3 regions of the Blautia sp. OM07-19 genome follow, and region 1 is predicted to be linked to each of the others. Evidence: predicted binding sites of a transcription regulator. Region 1 holds the regulator's gene; each other region holds the start of a gene.
The links. Region 1 encodes Rex, which represses fermentation and respiration genes when NADH is low (regulators of the CRP and FNR family bind a similar motif). Its sites were predicted from a motif close to ATTGTTAANTANTTAACAAT; they were not measured.
Positions count from the first base shown of each region.

Region 1 (6,842 bases):
TCAGTTTCACGATATCTCTCTCCACTTCATTGGAAGGATAGATTCCATAGATCGTAATACCCGCACGGACTGCATTTAAGTTTGCCTCCGGCACACGGATGATCCCTGCGCTGTTAGAGCAGTGCTTCATCGGGATCTGAATGCCTGCATCCTCCAGAAGTTTTGCAAAATTCAGATAACGGTTAAGCTGGTCGATCGCCGGGCTTCTGTCTGTCTCGTCTGCTCTTGCAAAATGAGTGAACATTCCCTCGATCTTCAGATTTGGAAGCTGGGAGATCTTTTTGATCTCTTCGACACTTTCCTGTCTGTCTGCAAATCCAATACGGCTCATACCGGTATCAAGACCGATATGGATATGTACATCTCTTCCCTGACGCTGCGCTTCTTCTGAAAGTTTCTGTGCCATCTCATAGGTGCAGACAGTTAAACGGATCTCCTTTGCGATCATTTGTGTGAAATATTCTTCAAAAACGATTCCAAGGATCAGAATCGGTTTTTTCACACCAAAGGTACGAAGCTGCAATGCTTCCTCCGGTGTCGCAACTGCAAATCCCCAGATATAGTCATAGTCTTCGATCAGACGTGCGATCGCCTCTGCGCCATGTCCATATCCGTCTGCCTTGATGACAGCAACGATCTTGGTACCCTTGGCAATGTTTTTCTTCATCTCTGCAAAGTTATGTGCGATCGCATCCAGGGATACGACGGCCTTTACTCTTTCGAATTTTTTCATGATCTTTATCTCCTTACTGCGTAATGCAATTATTTTTATCTGGATTTTTGAAACTTATCAGAGTTCCTGCATAGTTTCTCTGTCTTTAAGAACTTTCGCCGCTGCCCGCGCAATGTCTCCGGCTTTCATTCCGTAAGTGCCTTTTTCCTCGACAGCCTTATCTCCTGCCAGCCCGTGAAGGAATACGCCAAAAGCCGCCTGCTTTGCCAGATCCACCGTATTCTCCGGATCTGAACGGAATGCACACAGAACCCCTGCCAGGATCCCCGACAGGACATCCCCGCTTCCCGCAGTCGCCATTCCTGGATTCCCGCTTTGATTGATCCAGCAAAAATCCCTCTTCGGATCTGCAACAACAGTCACTGCATCTTTGAGCACACAGACCACGCCATTTTCCCTTGCAAAATTCGATGCTGTCCAAATGAGATTTTGCTGAATTTCCGGTATGGAGAGTGCCCGATCCGCTGCTTCTGAAAACAATCCGCTATTTTTAGAAGTCATAAAATTTTCACTCAGCCGACTCGTCTCGCCAAGATGCGGCGTACAGATCACCTGGCTGTGCTGAAGATATTTCTTCCACTCCGGATGTTTCGAGAGCAGGTTCAGTCCATCCGCATCCATGATCACAGGTTTCCCCATTCTCTGCGCATGGGCAAGATAAAATTCTGTTTTCCGTGCACTTTTCTCAGACTGTCCAAGTCCTGGTCCGATCACCACAATGTCGCACCAGTGCATTGCATTAACCCATGCTTCGTTGCCGCCAGCATCATCTGCAAACATCGCCTCCGGAAGAAGCGTCTGCAGTGGAATGCGATTCTCCTCATCCGTCAGGATCTTGACCATCCCGGCTCCGGCAGCGAAGGCGCCCTCTGCACAGAGATACGCTGCCCCGCACATTCCTTTGCTTCCGGCAACGACAAGAACCTTGCCAAACGTACCCTTGTTCCCATTCGCGGCGCGCAGAGGAAGCTTCTGGAGATCTTTTTTCTCAAGTGCCGCTTTCTGTGTCGGAAGATCCGGATTCTCGTAGATGCCGACATCTGCTACAACAATTTTTCCCGCAAAATTTTTGCCTGGATAAAAACACAAGCCTGTTTTACAGAATGCAAACGTCACCGTCAGATCCGCACGAAATGCGATTCCAAGCTCTCTGCCCGTGTTGCTGCATACCCCGGACGGCAGATCTACCGCCACTTTCCATGCAGAAACCTCGTTCAAAGCCTGAATGACTTCTCTGTATTTTCCTTCGATCGAGCGGTCAAGCCCAACGCCGAAGATGGCATCTACTATAGTAGTATATTCTCCTGCTGCCAGGTTATTCACCAGAGGGACCTGATAATTCTCTGCGATCTTAAGCTGGCGGCGTGTTTCCTTTGTGCGGTGATCCGGATTTCCGAGCATATAGATTTCCGCGTTATATCCATGCAGATGCAGGATCCTGGCGATTGCGACTCCGTCTCCGCCGTTGTTCCCGCCTCCGCAGACGCACAAGATCCGCTGTTTCTGTGACATTTCCGCAAAATGTCCTTCCATTGCATCCACAACAGCCAGTGCCGCCCGTTCCATCAGCACACAGGACGGAACTCCCATTCCGGTAATGGTGCAGCCATCCAGTGCTTTCATTTCCGATCCGCCTACAATTCGTTTCATCTGATATCTCCTCGATATACGATACAAAGCAAAAAGCTGTTACGCAGCCGCCTTCATTAAGGAGCCGGGTAACAGCCTCTTGCTGTCCTCATGTTATGATTGCTGCTCTTCCACGTGTTCCTGACGATATTGACTGAGATTGTAAGATAACGTCATCAGACTCTCAGAAAGATGTACGTTCTCTACAATGACATCCTCCGGAGTCTCCAGATCGATATGTGCAAAATTCCAGATTGCCTTGATACCATTCTCGATCAGGATATCTGCCATATCCTTCGCCTTGTTCTTCGGCAATGTGAGAATCGCAATCTCAATATTCTTCTCTCTGAGGAAGAATGGGAGATTACTGATCATCTGGATCTCAATTCCACGGACCGCGATGCCCTCCAGTACCGGATTGACATCAAAAATCCCTTCCAGCTTAAAACCACGTTTTTCAAAGTCAACGTAATTGGCAAGTGCCTGTCCAAGATTACCGGCACCGATGATGATCATCGGATGTACCTCATCCAGTCCAAGGATCTTACCGATTTCTGTATAGAGATATTTCACATTATAACCGTATCCCTGCTGCCCAAATCCTCCAAAATTATTCAAATCCTGGCGGATCTGCGATGCTGTGACACGCATTTTCTTACTAAGGTCATTGGAAGATATACGTTCAACATTGTCTTCCAGTAACTCGCCAAGATAGCGATAATACCGGGGCAGTCTCTTAATTACAGCTTTTGATATCTGTTTTGCTTCCACCGTTGTCCCCTCCTTATACTTTCCTGTTAATTATACCGAAATGTTATTTTATTGTCAATCAATGTTGTCAAATCTATACAATTTTTGAGGAAATTTCCTTTACAAAGCCATCATTTAACCTTATAATCATAGCGTATATTGACTTTGGAGGAATATTTATGATTTTATCGTGTCAGGGCATCAGCAAATCTTTTGGCGAAAAAGTCATTTTGAACGATGCCTCATTTCATATAGAAGAGCGTGAAAAAGCCGCTCTCATCGGCAACAACGGAGCAGGTAAGACAACCCTTCTCCGTATTATAATGAATGAAATTTCTGCGGATTCCGGTCAGGTCGTTCTGATGAAGGACAAGAAGATCGGTTATCTCGCACAGTATCAGGATGTCAGCGGACACCGCACCGTCTATGAGGAACTGCTCACAACCAAGCAGTACATCATCGACATGGAAGACCGCATGCGTGCGATCGAAGTCCAGATGAAAAACGCTTCCGGCGAGGAACTTGACCGTCTGATGAACACCTACACCCGCCTGACCCACGAATTTGAGCTGGAAAACGGCTATGCCTACAAGAGCGAGCTAATGGGTGTCCTCAAGGGTCTTGGCTTTACGGACGAAGATTTTGCCAAACAGGTCGAAACCCTCTCCGGTGGACAGAAGACCCGTGTCGCTCTTGGTAAACTCCTGATCTCCAAGCCGGACATTCTTCTCCTCGATGAGCCGACCAACCACCTCGACATGGAGAGTATTTCCTGGCTGGAAACTTATCTTCTGAATTATCCGGGTGCTGTATTTATCGTCTCCCATGACCGTTATTTCCTTGATAAAGTTGTAACGAAGGTCATTGAGATCGATGCCGCCCAGGTCCGCATGTACAGTGGCAATTACTCCGCTTACGCCGAAAAGAAAGCACAGCTTCGTGACGCACAGTACAAGGCTTACCTTAACCAGCAGAGAGACATCAAGCATCAGGAAGCCGTCATCGTCAAGCTGAAATCCTTCAACCGTGAGAAATCCATCCGCCGCGCAGAAAGCCGTGAAAAAATGCTCGGTAAGATCCAGCGGATCGAGAAACCGACCGAGGTCCAGAGCCAGATGCGGCTTTCTCTGGAACCGAGAGTTGTCAGTGGAAACGATGTTCTCACGGTAGAAGAACTTTCCAAGAGCTTTCCGGAGCAGACACTTTTTACCGATATCTCTTTCCAGATCAAGCGTGGTGAGCGCGTTGCTCTGATCGGAAACAACGGTACCGGCAAGACGACCATGCTCAAGATCCTCAACGATCTTATCCCGGCAGACTCAGGAACTTTTTCCCTGGGCTCCAAGGTTCAGATCGGATATTATGACCAGGAACACCATGTACTCCACGCGGAGAAGACGATCTTTGAGGAAATTTCCGATACTTACCCGACACTTACCGAGACAGAGATTCGAAACATGCTCGCCGCCTTCCTCTTTACCGGTGATGATGTTTTCAAAGTGATCTCCTCTCTCTCCGGTGGTGAGCGCGGCCGTGTTTCCCTCGCGAAGCTGATGCTCTCCGAGGCAAACTTCCTGATCCTCGATGAGCCGACCAACCACCTTGATATCGCTTCCAAAGAAATCCTCGAAGAAGCGCTGAACAGTTACACCGGTACGGTCTTTTATGTTTCTCATGACCGATATTTCATCAACCAGACCGCGACCAGGATCCTGGAACTGACCAATCAGGCCGTTGTCAACTATATCGGTGATTACGATTACTACCTTGAGAAAAAAGAAGAACTCACTGAGAAATACGCTCCGGTGCAGCAGGAAACTGTAACTGTGCAGGAAACCGCACCAGCCACAGCATCTGAAGGAAAGCTCACCTGGCAGCAGCAGAAAGAAGAACAGGCACGTAAGCGTAAGCAGGAAGCAGAACTTAAGAAAACAGAAGCGCGGATCGAAGAACTCGAAACCCGCGATAAAGAAATCGATGAAACACTGGTTCTCCCGGATGTCTGCACCAACGTCGGACGCTGTGCAGAACTCAGCCGCGAAAAAGACAAAATCCAACAAGAACTTGAAGAACTCTACGAAAAATGGGAAACCCTGGCGTAATGCCTTGGGTTTCCCATTTTTATTTTTTGATGTATTTTTAAATTAAAGTAATGTATCCAGAGTCTCTCTGATCGCAAGGATAAACTGCTCGCTGTTCAGTACGGTCGGATTCTCAATGCTGGTGATCAGTGCCAGGTCTTTGGTCATCTTTCCGGATTCGATGGTGGAAAGAGTTGCTTCTTCCAGTTTGTCTGCGAACTGTGCAAGTTCCTGATTTCCATCGAGTTCCCCACGTTTGCGTAGTGCTCCTGTCCATGCAAAGATGGTTGCAACGGAGTTTGTGGAAGTCTCGCCGCCCTCCAGATGACGATAATAATGTCTCTGTACCGTTCCGTGAGCAGCTTCATACTCATAGTATCCGTTCGGAGAAACAAGAACAGATGTCATCATCGCAAGAGAACCAAATGCAGAAGATACCATATCACTCATAACATCTCCATCGTAGTTCTTGCATGCCCAGATAAATCCACCCTCTGCTTTCATGACACGGGCTACGATATCATCGATCAGGCTGTAGAAGTAAGTAAGACCTGCTTCCTCGAATTTCTCCTTGAACTCATTGTCAAATACTGTCTGGAAGACCTGTTTAAATTTGGCATCGTAAGTCTTGGAAATGGTATCCTTCGCGCCAAACCATACATCCTGCTTGGTATCCAGTGCATAGTTGAAGCAGCTTCTTGCAAAACTCTCAATAGAAGCTTCCATGTTGTGCATACCCATGGCAACTCCCGGAGCCTTGAATTCCTGTACCAGAGCACGTTTCTCTTCTCCATCCTCGGAAGTATAGACAAGCTCTACTTTACCCGGTTTGTCAACGTACATCTCTGTGTTCTTGTAAATGTCCCCATATGCGTGACGTGCAAGAGTGATCGGTTTCTTCCAGTTGCGTACGCATGGCTCGATTCCCTTTACTACGATCGGGGCACGGAATACAGTTCCGTCCAGAATCGCACGGATTGTTCCGTTCGGGCTCTTGTACATTTTCTTGAGGTCGTATTCTTCCATACGTGCGTGGTTTGGAGTGATGGTCGCACATTTAACTGCAACACCATATTTCTTGGTTGCTTCTGCTGCATCGATGGTTACCTGGTCATCGGTATCATTGCGGTGTGCAAGACCAAGGTCATAGTATTCTGTATTCAGATCAATATACGGAAGTAATAATTCGTCCTTGATCATCTTCCAGAGAATTCTGGTCATCTCATCTCCGTCCATTTCGACTAATGGCGTTGTCATCTGAATTTTTTTCATAATGTTCTCCTCTCTGCATATCACTGGTTTGCTGTCGCTATTTACAGCAACGATTTGTTCCATTGTAACGAAAAAAATCATTCCCGTCAATACTTTCAGGCTTTACCAAAGTAAATTCTGTGAATTTTCCTGAAAATCACAGCGAAAGGAACTTTTTACAGTTAAATTTTCCCCATCCCTGCTGATTTTTCGGAAGACCGAGGTCGTCTGCGCTGTCGCGGAGCATCATCTTGATATCTACGTTGGTGAGCATGGGATCTTTTTCCAGTGCAAGTGCCGCCGCCCCGGAGATCATTGGCGTGGACATCGACGTACCGCTTTTCATTCCATACGTATTTCCCGCCCCGGCCGCACACGACATGATCCGGCGTCCCGGT
Region 1 covers NZ_QULA01000042.1:8,174-15,015, reverse strand. The annotation lists gene alr (alanine racemase) at 1-733, opposite strand, end outside; gene DXC01_RS17925 (NAD(P)H-hydrate dehydratase) at 791-2,383, opposite strand; gene DXC01_RS17920 (redox-sensing transcriptional repressor Rex) at 2,477-3,133, opposite strand; gene abc-f (ribosomal protection-like ABC-F family protein) at 3,292-5,214, shown strand; gene DXC01_RS17910 (NADP-dependent isocitrate dehydrogenase) at 5,257-6,465, opposite strand; gene DXC01_RS17905 (S8 family peptidase) at 6,602-6,842, opposite strand, start outside.

Region 2 (6,842 bases), on a different contig from region 1:
CGGAATCAGATAGTTTTGCATCCAAAACATGGCGACGTTTTCTGACTTCCGAAGGTGCAAAGCGGTGATACAATTCATCAATAATAACGTAAGTGGTCAAAATAAAGTCTTCAAAAGTTGCGATAATCGTGGTATCATTATTTTGAAACTTCAACATGATGATGCCCCCTTTCAAATTTGTATGTCCTACAAATAAGATAGCACATTTTGTTGAAGTTTCTTTATATTTTATTTTATCTAGCACAACAAGTTAATTTAACAAATGTAGTAAGGATTCCCTCACCTATAGGTGAAGGGATGAATTGACCTTTGAGCATATCTGCTCGAATAATTCATAAAAGCACTTGTTCTTATAAAACAAATATATTATAATGAAGCAAGAACAATGTGTTCATAGAAATAGAATCAATCCGTCAGTATATAGAAAGTCAGGGTGAGAAAAGTAAACCGGGCAGTAAAAATAAGAATCTATCCAAATAAAGAACAGATATCTCAGATAGAGAAAACAATCGGTTGCTGCCATTTTCTTTATAACCAGATGCTTGCAGATAAGATCAGTCATTACCAGAAAGAAAAAAAGATGTTGAAAAATACACCGGCCGGATATAAAAAAGAATATTCATGGCTGAAAGAAGTAGACCTTCGAACCGCATATCGTATCCTGCCCGTACTTTACCGTAGATAAGCTCGTTCTCGACGGACAGCACGTCAAAAAAGTGTTCGGCGAGATCGACAAGACTTCCTTCGTAAGCATTCTCGTCATGGAAGGAAAAGGTACGATCCGCGATAAGGAAGAAACCCTGACTTTCAAAAAAGGAGACAGCCTCTTTGTCACAGCCAATATCGGTGAGTATGAACTGGAAGGTGCTTTTGAGGCACTTGTAACGACCGTATAACATCTTGCCTGATATAACTATATATAAAACTTCAAATTGAAATCCCAATTCCTGCAAGGACAGTTCACATCGGACTGTCCTTGTGTTATAATAGATAAGTTAATGAAAATGGAGGAGGAAAATCTTTTGAAAGAAAGAGAAACATTTGGATCAAGACTTGGATTCATCCTGGTTTCAGCAGGATGTGCAGTAGGTCTTGGAAACGTATGGAAATTTCCGTACATGACAGGTAAGTACGGCGGTGCCGCTTTTATCCTGATCTATCTTGGCTTTCTTGTACTGCTTGGACTTCCGATCCTTGTAAGCGAATTTGCAGTAGGACGAAGCAGCAGACTGAGTACGGCAAGAGCATTTCACAAACTGGAGCCGGAAGGTTCTAATTTCCATAAATACAGCTATATGGGAATGATCGGTAACTACATGCTGATGATGTTTTATACGATGGTTGCAGGATGGATGATGTACTATTGTTATGTTATGGCAACCGGGAAACTGAGCGGAGCTTCTTCCGAAGAAGTGAGCAGATTTTTCTCAAATCTGATGACATCTACAGGAACGATGACTGGATGGATGATCGCAGCGGTCCTGCTGGCATTTGGTGTATGTTCCCTGGGACTTCAGAACGGAATCGAGCGTATCACTAAGATTATGATGATCTGTCTGCTGGCACTGATCGTTGTACTGGCAGTTCACTCCGTAACACTGGATGGAGCAATGGAAGGTGTGAAATTCTACCTTGTACCGAATCTTGACAATATCCGCGAGGCAGGAATTGGAAATGTAATCTTTGGGGCACTGTCACAGGCATTCTTTACTTTGAGTATCGGTATCGGAGCGATGGAGATCTTCGGAAGCTACATGGGCAAAGAACGTACCCTTGCAGGAGAAAGCATCAACATCCTGATCCTGGATACCTTCGTAGCACTGATGGCAGGACTTATTATCATTCCGGCGTGTTTTTCATTCAATGTAGAGCCGGGAGCAGGTCCGGGACTTGTGTTCATCACTCTGCCAAATGTGTTCAATCAGATGGCTGGCGGAAGACTCTGGGGAGCACTGTTCTTCCTGTTTATGTCTTTTGCGGCACTGTCTACAGTAATTGCAGTATTCGAAAATATCCTGTCCTTTGCAATGGATCTGTGGGGATGGAAACGCAACAAGGCTGTTGCATTTAATATCGTTCTGATCATTATCCTTTCCATGCCGGCAATCCTTGGCTTTGGACCATGGTCCGGAATCCAGATCCTTGGTGAAGGAACAACTATCATGGATCTTGAGGACTTTATTATCTCAAACAACATCCTGCCGCTTGGATCTGTAATATTCGTGATTTTCTGTACATCTAAGAACGGATGGGGATGGAAGAATTTCCTGAGAGAAGCCAACACAGGAAAAGGAGCGAAATTCCCGGCATTCATCAGAAATTACATGCTGTGGGTGATCCCGGTCGTTGTAGCGATCATTTATCTCAAAGGTTACTATGACATGTTCCAGCCAAAGGGAAATGCTTATCTGATCCCATGGATGATCGTCGGTATTGCCATGCTGGCACTGACAGGATGGATCTCATTCGGACACAGCAAAAAGAAATAAGATACCACGGAACAATCCGTAAGTATCGCAAACAATAAGAATTAAGAGGAGGCACAAGTATTATGATAGCAGAAAAAATGAAACCTTTCGTACAGAACAATTCAGCAATCCGTATGATGTTCGAAGAAGGAAACCGTCTCCGGGCAAAGTACGGTGCGGACAAAGTCTATGACTTCAGCCTTGGAAATCCAAGTGTTCCGGCACCGGACTGTGTACGCGAAGCAATCATAGATCTTGTAAACAACGAAGAACCGACTGTCCTTCATGGATATATGAGTAACGCCGGGTTCGAGGATGTCAGAGAGACGATCGCACAGTCTCTGAACCGTCGTTTCGAAACTGCTTTTTCTGCACATAATCTGATCATGACTGTTGGTGCTGCCAGTGGCCTGAACGTGATCCTCAAAACGATCCTGAATTCTGGAGAGGAAGTGATCGTTTTTGCACCGTATTTCCTGGAATATGGTGCATATGTCCGCAACTATGATGGCAAGCTTGTGGAAATCTCACCGAACACAGAGACCTTTCAGCCGAACCTTAAAGAACTGGAAGAAAAAATTACAGTCAACACTCGTGCAGTGATCGTAAATACACCGCACAATCCGACAGGTGTCGTTTATTCCGAGGATACTATCAAAGAACTTGCAGCGATCCTGGAGAAAAAACAGCAGGAGTTCGGTTCTGTGATCTATCTGATTTCTGATGAGCCATACAGAGAGCTGGCTTATGACGGCGTAGAAGTTCCGTATCTGACGAAATACTACAAGAATACGGTTGTAGGATATTCCTACAGTAAATCTCTGTCTTTGCCGGGTGAGCGTATCGGTTATCTGGTCATTCCGGATGAGCTGGAAGACAGCGCAACCGTCATCACAGCAGCAGCGATCGCAAACCGTGTACTCGGAAGTGTCAATGCACCGTCCCTGATGCAGAAAGTCATCCAGAAATGCGTAGACGCAGAAGTAGATGTTGCAGCTTATGACAGAAACCGTCTGGCACTTTACAATGGACTGACAGAATGTGGATTTGAGTGCATCAAACCACAGGGAGCTTTTTACCTGTTCGTGAAATCTCCGATCGCAGATGAGAAGCAGTTCTGTGAGGCCGGCAAGAAATACAATATCCTCATGGTTCCGGGAAGCTCCTTTGCCTGCCCGGGATATGTGAGGCTGGCATACTGTGTTTCCTATGAGACGATCCAGAATTCCCTTCCGGAGTTTAAGAAACTGGCTGCGGAGTATGGACTGGGCAAATAATCCACATGAAACAACAAAAGAATGACAAAAAAATAACAATATAAAACACTATTTATACAGGATTTTAGATAAAACCACAAAAACAGGAGCCCCTCTTGTAGAAATACAAGGCAGAGGCTCCTGTCTACGTTTACATGGCATTATATCAGATCTTATCAATTTTCTTGCGGATCGCCAGCATCTTCTGATCGAGCTGGCTGATCATAGAGGCACATTGCTGCAGTTCCTCATTGATAACGGCAGCCTGTTTCTGACCTCTCTTATAACGGAGCTGGTGGTCGAGGTTTGCCCAGTAATCCATTGCAGCCGTCCGGAGCTGAAGCTCCAGTTTGACCCATTGATTCTCATTCTGGAATGGAATTGCGATCTCCAGGATCAGATGCAGGCTCTGATAGCCGGATTTCTTGGGCTGCTTGATATAGTCCTTGATCTTGATGATGCGGATGTCCTGCTGTTTCTGGATCAGGTCAGCCACCTTGTAGATATCGTCCACATAAGCGCACACAGCACGGACCCCGATCAGGTCGTTGATCTTTTCCACTGCCTGCGCGAAATTCATATCGAGGCCTTTTTTCTGCATTTTCTTGCAGACACTGTCGTAGCTCTTGAGTCGTCCGGTCTTCATCTGTATGTAGTTTCGTCCGGTCTTCATCAGCAGAAAAGTGTTGATGATATCGATCTTGGTCATCATAAGATTGATGGCACATTGTCCCTGGATGCTGAACTCGCTGTCGGTCAGCATATTCTTTAATAGTTCTTTCTTTTTCAATTTCTGTCTTTCTTCCTCTAATTGTATCAGTGTGAATGTTTCTGGTTCTGTTACCCGTATTGCATTACCGCTTCCCATTAGAATACTCCTTCAATAATAAATCTGTAGATTGATCGTGTTAAAAGAAAGTAAAACAGAAGAGAATCGCAGAACAGGGAATAGTTCTGTGTCATCTCTTATCCTCTAATCTATGCAGGATAAAATAGGAATATGACAATATATTCTGATGTATTATTCTATTATATACAAAATAACTAATTTGTACAGAGAAAAACAAAAAAACTTATATAAAATACCATATAAAAATAAAATGCAAAATAAGTAACCATAAAATATGATAAATATATACAAAAATGCCCCGGGTAGAGTTGTGCAAATTACATAAAAAGAATAAATAAAAAGGGATTTAGTGGATTTTTTAGGTGGTTAAAATATATTGACAAATGATTAACAATCTAATACAATAGCCTCATCAGCAAGATTGATAAATAATTAACGTTAATCCATTAACACACACAACCATCAAACACACTACTAAAACCAGAAAGAATCAAATCACAAGAGGAAAACAGGAGGATTCAGAAATGGCAAAGAAAGAAACCCACATCCCGGCAATTATCGACACTCCAGAGGCACTTGAAGCCAAGATCGCTGCGATGAAAGAAGCTCAGAAAATTTTTGCTACCTATACTCAGGAGCAGGTAGACAAGATCTTCAAAGCAGCCGCAACAGCAGCAGACAAAGCCCGTATCCCGCTTGCAAAAGCAGCCGTTGAAGAAACAGGAATGGGTATCGTAGAAGATAAAGTCATCAAGAACCATTACGCAGCAGAGTACATCTACAATGCATACAAAAACACCAAGACCTGTGGTGTACTGGAAGAAGATCCGGTTTATGGAATCAAGAAAATTGCAGAACCGATCGGTCTGATCGCAGCAGTTATCCCGACAACAAACCCGACTTCCACAGCAATCTTCAAAACCCTGATCGCTCTGAAGACAAGAAACGCAATCATCATCAGCCCACATCCACGTGCAAAAGGAAGCACTATTGAAGCTGCCAAAGTTGTTCTTGAAGCAGCAGTAAAAGCAGGTGCTCCGGAAGGAATCATTGGCTGGATCGATGTACCAAGCCTTGAGCTTACAAACCTCGTAATGAAGGAAGCTGACATCATTCTTGCAACAGGTGGTCCTGGAATGGTTAAAGCAGCATACTCCTCCGGAAAACCGGCACTTGGTGTTGGAGCCGGAAATACACCGGTTATCATCGACGACACAGCAGATGTCCGTCTTGCAGTAAACTCCATCATCCATTCCAAAACATTTGATAATGGTATGATCTGTGCTTCTGAGCAGTCCGTAACTGTTCTTGAAGGCATTTACAAAGCAGTAAAAGAAGAGTTCCAGTACAGAGGATGCTACTTCCTTAAGAAAGACGAAATCGAAAAAGTAAGAAAAACAATCCTGATCAACGGTGCACTGAATGCCAAGATCGTTGGACAGAAAGCAGCTACGATCGCTGAGATGGCAGGAGTTACTGTTCCGGCAGAAACCAAGATCCTGATCGGTGAAGTAGAATCTGTAGATATCAGCGAAGAGTTCGCACACGAGAAACTTTCTCCTGTACTTGCAATGTACAAGGCAAAAACCTTCGACGAAGCTATCGCAAAAGCAGAACAGCTGGTAGCTGACGGTGGATATGGACATACATCTTCTCTGTACATCAACGTAAATGAGAAAGAAAAGATGGCAAAACATGCAGCAGCAATGAAGACCTGCCGTATCCTGATCAACACTCCATCTTCTCAGGGTGGTATCGGAGATCTCTACAACTTTAAACTCGCTCCGTCTCTGACACTTGGATGCGGTTCCTGGGGTGGAAACTCTGTATCTGAAAACGTTGGTGTTAAACACCTGATCAATATCAAGACTGTTGCTGAGAGGAGAGAGAACATGCTCTGGATGAGAACCCCGGAAAAAGTTTACTTCAAAAAAGGCTGCCTGCCGGTTGCTCTTGATGAGCTGAAAAACGTGATGGGCAAAAAACGCTGCTTCATCGTAACGGACTCCTTCCTTTACAAGAATGGATACACCAAGAAGATCGAAGACAAACTTGACGAAATGGGAATCGTTCATACATGCTTCTCTGATGTAGAACCAGACCCGTCCCTCGCTTCTGCAAGAGCAGGTGCTGCAGCAATGCGTGCATTCGAACCAGACTGCATCATCGCAATGGGTGGTGGATCCGCAATGGATGCTGGTAAGATCATGTGGGTTCTCTATGAAAACCCGGATGCAGACTTCGATGATATGGCAATGGACTTCATGG
Region 2 covers NZ_QULA01000005.1:25,802-32,643, forward strand. The annotation lists partial or broken gene DXC01_RS05320 (IS982 family transposase) at 1-157, opposite strand, end outside; gene DXC01_RS05325 (helix-turn-helix domain-containing protein) at 434-685, shown strand; gene DXC01_RS05330 (hypothetical protein) at 717-896, shown strand; gene DXC01_RS05335 (sodium-dependent transporter) at 999-2,489, shown strand; gene DXC01_RS05340 (pyridoxal phosphate-dependent aminotransferase) at 2,552-3,745, shown strand; gene DXC01_RS05345 (GTP pyrophosphokinase) at 3,891-4,592, opposite strand; gene adhE (bifunctional acetaldehyde-CoA/alcohol dehydrogenase) at 5,099-6,842, shown strand, end outside.
Region 2: adhE (bifunctional acetaldehyde-CoA/alcohol dehydrogenase) is a predicted target of Rex. The motif match lies at 4,950-4,969, and genes of this name have one in related genera.

Region 3 (6,842 bases), on a different contig from region 1:
CTGTAAGTTCTGTAGGAACTTCAAAGTTGAAGTATGGAATTGTCTTGGTAGGAGCGTTGTTGATATCTCCGTTGAGGATAGCATCGATGATACCACGAGTGTCTTTAATGGAGATACGTTTGCCTGTTCCATTCCATCCTGTGTTAACGAGGTAAGCTTTTGCTCCGCTCTGTTCCATTTTCTTAACAAGCTCTTCTGCATATTTTGTTGGGTGCAGTTCCAGGAATGCCTGGCCAAAGCAAGCTGAGAATGTAGGTGTAGGCTCTGTGATTCCACGCTCTGTACCAGCAAGTTTTGCTGTGAATCCGGACAGGAAGTAGTACTGTGTCTGAGCTTCTGTCAGGATAGATACTGGAGGAAGTACGCCGAATGCATCTGCGGACAGGAAGATTACGTTCTTAGCTGCCGGTGCAGAAGAGATCGGGCGAACGATTTTTTCGATGTGGTCGATCGGATAGGAAACACGAGTGTTCTCTGTTACGCTCTTATCGTTGAAGTCAATCTTTCCGTTTGCATCAACTGTTACGTTCTCAAGAAGAGCGTTACGTTTGATTGCATTGTAGATGTCCGGCTCAGAGTCTTTGTCAAGGTTGATAACCTTAGCATAGCATCCGCCTTCAAAGTTGAATACACCGTTGTCATCCCAGCCGTGCTCGTCATCACCGATCAGGAGACGTTTCGGGTCTGTGGAAAGAGTTGTTTTACCTGTTCCGGAAAGTCCGAAGAAGATAGCTGTGTTTTCGCCATTCATGTCTGTGTTAGCAGAGCAGTGCATAGCTGCGATGCCTTTCAGTGGAAGGAAGTAGTTCATCATAGAGAACATACCTTTCTTCATTTCTCCGCCGTACCATGTGTTGATGATAACCTGCTCTTTGGATGTAATGTTGAACATTACAGCTGTTTCAGAGTTGAGGCCAAGTTCTTTGTAGTTTTCAACTTTTGCTTTGGAAGCATTGTATACAACGAAATCTGGCTCAAATGTCTCAAGTTCTTCAGCTGTTGGCTGGATGAACATGTTTGTAACAAAGTGTGCCTGCCATGCAACTTCAACGATGAAACGGATAGCCATACGAGTATCAGCGTTAGCACCGCAGAATGCGTCAACTACGAAAAGTTTCTTGTTGGAAAGTTCTTTCTGAGCAAGTGCTTTACAAGCTGCCCAAGCTTCCTGTGTTGCAGGATGGTTGTCATTCTTGTATTCATCAGAAGTCCACCAAACGGTATCTTTGGAGTTCTCATCCATAACGATGAATTTATCTTTAGGAGAACGTCCTGTATAGATACCTGTCATAACGTTAACAGCGCCAAGTTCTGTTTCCTGTCCTACTTCGAAGCCTTCAAGACCTGCTTTAGTCTCTTCCTCGAATAATACTTCATAAGAAGGATTGTATACAACTTCTGTTGTACCTGTGATGCCATACTTAGTTAAATCGATTTTTGCCATCTTACATTTACCTCTCTTCTTTATTGGAGCCATCTATATGCTGGCTGCTTTAACCTCTAAGAAGTGGAACACTCCGACTTCTCATAGAGATTATTATACATAATTCATCAATAAAAGCAATAAAAAAACCATTAAATTTTGAAAAAATGATAATAATTTAACACTGCATGTCGTGTTTGGGCAGTGATTTCAGCATTATCCTGCTTTCTTGACATAAGTATTCCCCAAATGTACAATGAATAAAAAAAAATCTTCTATATATAATATAGAAAGCATTTGCTGGCATCACCAGGCAGAAATATCATCAGAAAGGACGGGAATCTTATGAAGCAGCTTTACACAAGATGGGGAAAAAATCTCGACAGGGATCATGTGCTGGAGGAATATCCGAGACCACTTCTGATGAGAGAAGATTATCAGATCCTCAATGGCTGGTGGGATTATGCTTTTACTATAGACTATAAACAGCCACAGCAGTATGAGGGCAGGATCCTCGTGCCGTTTTCGCCTGAGACAGCTCTTTCAGGAGTCGGACGTCAGCTTAAACCAGATGAATATCTGTGGTACCGGAGAAATTTCGATCTTCCGGGCTGGGACAGAGAAAAGGGGCAAAACCGCATCCTGCTCCATTTCGGTGCGGTAGATCAGTCCTGTGAAGTTCGGATTAACGGACATAAGGTGAAACGTCATACGGGAGGATATCTTCCGTTTGAAGTGGATATTTCCAGATACGCGCAGGAAAGCGCAAATGAACTTATAGTAGCTGTCAAAGACTTGAGTGATACTTCCTACCATTCGAAGGGAAAACAGAAACTTAATGCAGGCGGCATGTTTTATACCGCCCAGAGCGGCATCTGGCAGACAGTATGGCTGGAAAAAGTGCCGGAAACCTACATAAAAGAAATAAAAACAGTTCCGGATATCGAGAAAAAGATCATCAGGATCAAAGTAAGTTCCAGTTATAGTACAGATAAAAAGAATGTGGATAAACTTTCCAGAAATCTTCCGATAGAAATAAAAATACGAAAACCAGGACTTTATCCAGATCCGGTAGTGAAACCGTCACAGATTTCTACAGAGGATATGCTGGAAACAGCAGTACTGGCTGTAAGTGACAAATGGATCGAGATCCCGATTGAGTCCATTTCTCTGTGGAACTGTGAAACTCCGTATCTTTATTATTTTGAAGTAAAGTTGGGAGACGACAGAGCCATCAGCTATTTCGCCATGCGGAAGTTTTCTCTGGAAACGAAAGTTCATGAGGAATTCCTGCGGATCTGTCTTAACGGCGAAGTACAATTCCAGAATGGCGTGCTCGACCAGGGATACTGGCCGGAGAGTCTGTACACGCCGCCATCTGATGCAGCGATGATCTTTGACATCCAGGAAATGAAAAAGACCGGCTTCAACATGGTGCGGAAGCATCTCAAGATCGAGCCGCAGCGATGGTATTATCACTGCGACAGACTTGGAATCGTAGTCTGGCAGGATATGGTCAATGGTGGAAGTTACTATAAACACTGGTTTGTAACTTACGGTGCGACTCTGCTTTCCTGGCTTCGGATCCCAATGCGTGACGTTTATCCGAGACTGCTTTCCAGAGAAGCAAAAGCCGGCCGCCTGGAATTTATCCGGGAAATGAAAGAGACGATCCGGCTTCTTGGAAATCATCCCAGCATTGCGGCATGGGTGATCTTCAACGAAGGCTGGGGACAGTTTCAGACAGAGGATATGACCAGGATCGTCCGCAGACTTGATCCGAACCGGCTGATCGATCAGGCAAGTGGATGGTTTGACCAGGGAGGCGGAGATTTTTCCAGCCTGCATAATTATTTCTTTAAATTGTTCATCCGCCCGGAACGAGAGAGGGCTTCCGTTCTTTCAGAATTTGGCGGTTACAGCTATCGGGAACCAGGTCACTGTGCAAAAGAAAAACTATACGGCTATGGAATCTGCAAAAACAAAAAAGATCTCGAGAAGCGTTTCCTCGAAAGATGGCAGGGTGTGCGAAATCTGATCCCACAGGGCTTAAGTGCCAGTATCTACACACAGTGGACAGATGTGGAAGAAGAGGTCAACGGTGTTTTTACTTATGATCGTGAAGTGCGGAAGATCGAGCCTTTTTAATAAAGAATAAAAAATCAGCTACCGGACGCTGAGTTTCCGGTAGCTGACAGTAAAGTAGATGATCTCTGCGATCGATGTGATGATCCATGAAAACAGATACAGAAGAAACAGTGCCGGGATGGTGTGGACCCAGGCAAAGATCGTGTAGATCCATATGATACGGAAGACGCAGGAGCCCATGATGATAATGATCGTCGGGATGATGGTCTTTCCGATCCCACGGGATGCGGCGATCGTACAGTCCATAAAAGAGGACACACAGTAAGAAAACGCCATGATCTTGATCCGCTGCATGCCGGCATCGATAACGGCAGCATCCGTGGCAAACAGTGACAGGAACTGATGACCAAAGAGAAAGAGGAGCAGTCCAAGGATCAGTCCTATACTGAAGGAATAAAACAGGCTGATAAAGTAGCTCTTCAGAACTCTTTTTTTGTTTCCTGCACCGTAGTTCTGGCTCATAAAACTGGAACATGCGATATAAAAAGCATACATGACATTATAAATGATCGTGTCCGCATTGGTAGCCGCCGCATTTCCGGAGACCATATAGGTATCAAAGGAATTGACACCGCTCTGTACGAACAGGTTTGCGATCGCAAAGATCGCATTCTGGATACCTGCCGGGACCCCGATCATCAGGATGGCAATGCTGGTGTCCTTGTGCAGTCTGACTTTTTTCAGTGAAACATGGCATTCATCCCTGCGGCGAAGCAGATGCGTCATGATCAGAGCGGCAGAAGCATACTGTGCGATCGCAGTAGCTGTGGCAACACCCGCGGCTGCCATATGTAATACGATGACAAAAAACAGGTTCAAAATAACATTCAGAACACCGGCTGCAGCCAGATAATAAAGCGGGCGTTTCGTATCTCCGCGGGCACTTAACACTCCATTACCAAAGTTGTAAACACCCATCGCAGGAAGACCGACCGCGTAAATCTTCAGGTAAAGGGAAGCCTGCCCGATCAGATCATCCTTGGTGTTCAAAAGTTTAAGCATCCCGCCGGAAAAGAAGAAGCACACAGCACCGACCAGCAGTCCCATCAGTGCACAGAGGAGCAGAGCTGAATGAATGGTGTTCTCAGTGACCTGTCGGTCCCCGGAGCCAAGTGCGTGGGCGACCCGGACATTAACACCGCTGCCCATACCGATCAGAAATCCCACAAACAATGTTACCAGCAGCGTCGTAGAACCGACCGCTCCAAGTGCCTTATAATCTGCGAACTGGCCAACAACAGCAACGTCGCTTAAGTTAAAGATAACTTCCAGAAGCTGAGAGCACATCAGCGGAATACTGAACAGAAAAATATTTCTCCACAAAGAGCCCGTCGTCATCGTGATCGAACGGGCCTCTTTCTTTGAATTTTCACACATAACATAAACCTCGATATTGATTGATTTTCTCACCTGTCTTTAAGATACGACAGGATTCGAGGATTGTAAAGAGAATATACAAAAAAAGTCAGGAAGATAAAAAAATTTATTTTTGTGAAAATTTATTCCTTATTTTTCCTGCGATATTCACCGGGAGTCATCCCGTAAGTTTTCTTGAAAGTACGCATGAAATGTTCCGGGCTTTCATATCCGACAAGTTCACAGATCGCAGGGTTGCTCAGGGAAGTTTCCCGCAGTGCACGGCACGCCTGATTCAGCTTGATATCCCGGATGATCTGAAGAAAAGTTTTTCCGGTACTTTCTTTGATCAGGGTACTGAAATGGGAAATACTGTAACCAAAATGACTGGCTGTCTCGCTCAACGTAACTGTCTGGTAATGCTGGTTCAGATAGTTCAGAATCTCTGTGACAGAATTTCCGGCAGTATCCTTTGTAAGTATGGATTCGATATCGTTCTCGTGATAACGAAGCAGCATCGCCCAGAACATGACCAGCATGGAGTTGAGAAAGGTATAGCTGTATTTCTCGTGGCCGAGATACTCAATATAGAGATTTTCCAGCATATCGCGGATCCGTACATCATCTCCACTATGGAAGATCAGATAATTTCCCTCCGTCTTGCGGTACAGCACATGTGCAAAAAACTGTGCCAGGGAACTGTCAGCCGTCAGTGACTGGAAGAAAGTAGACTGAAATGTTGTACCGCGCACCAGGATATTAAAAGCCGTGCTGTCATCAAAGATTCCGACACTATGTGTAGTATTCGGCGGGATGATGCAGATATCACCCGTATGCAGCGTGTGCCGTATCCCCTGGATCGTAGTATCAGCAGTGCCGTCATACACACAGAGGATCTCAAAAAATTCATGCTCATGAGAAAAAACAGGCGTGTAGCGGTAGTGCTTGTAAAGCATGATATTCTCGACCGTATCCTGAAAGAAATCTTTTTCTTCCATATAAGGAGACCAGGATCCGCTCAGAAGTTCAGGAACATACAGGTGATGTTCCAAAATAAAGTTTCGATCCAGATTGAGGCAGTAGTCCTGAAATGTCTCAGGATCCTTCTTTTTTTGTAAATAAAGTTTTTTATAAAAGGCTTCATCTTCAGTGTAAGAAAAGATGTATTTCCGAAATTCTTCTCTGGTAAGTTTCATATAGAACCTCTCCCTTATTATGTAATAAAAGTATAGCGCATATTTATCGAAAAAAACATCACTGTTTTACAGAAAAAAAGACAATTGGAAAATACAGCAGAAAAAGGTAAAGTGATATATAGAAAAAATTGGAGGAAAAAGCAGAATGCCAGCAGTAAGTATTGATTTAAATATGGTTCGAGTAACCAATGATGATTTTGTAAAAAAAGCAGAAGCGTGTGCACCGGAACTTATCAAGACAGTAGTCCGTCCGGTTTCTATCGTAGATATCGTAAAGACAGAGGAGGTTTTTCTGCAAGTTTCGAAAAAAGATGACATCGAAAATCTTTCCACCTATCATATGGCAAAAGGCGACAGGATCTGCCTGGATTTCGGTGATCATCAGGTAGGATATGTCACTCTGAAACTGAATTCTGTGGGAAGCCCGCAGGATGCACCGGCATTTTTCAGACTGAAATTTGGTGAGATCGCAAAAGAGATGACTGAGGATTCCGCAGATTATGATGGATGGATCAGCCGTGGCTGGATCCAGGAAGAATTCATCCATATCGATGTCCTTCCGGCAGAACTGAAACTTCCAAGAAGATACGCATTCCGTTATATGGAGATCGAGGCAATCGATACCTCACTGAAATGGCAGATGGTAGTGGAAGATGTATACTGCACCAGTGTTTCTTCTGTCCGCATGGAAGATGTGAAACCGGTAGAGAGTGATGACG
Region 3 covers NZ_QULA01000017.1:67,100-73,941, forward strand. The annotation lists gene pckA (phosphoenolpyruvate carboxykinase (ATP)) at 1-1,444, opposite strand, end outside; gene DXC01_RS12295 (glycoside hydrolase family 2 protein) at 1,769-3,571, shown strand; gene DXC01_RS12300 (MATE family efflux transporter) at 3,590-4,948, opposite strand; gene DXC01_RS12305 (AraC family transcriptional regulator) at 5,071-6,123, opposite strand; gene DXC01_RS12310 (alpha-L-rhamnosidase-related protein) at 6,269-6,842, shown strand, end outside.
Region 3: pckA (phosphoenolpyruvate carboxykinase (ATP)) is a predicted target of Rex. The motif match lies at 1,590-1,609, and genes of this name have one in related genera.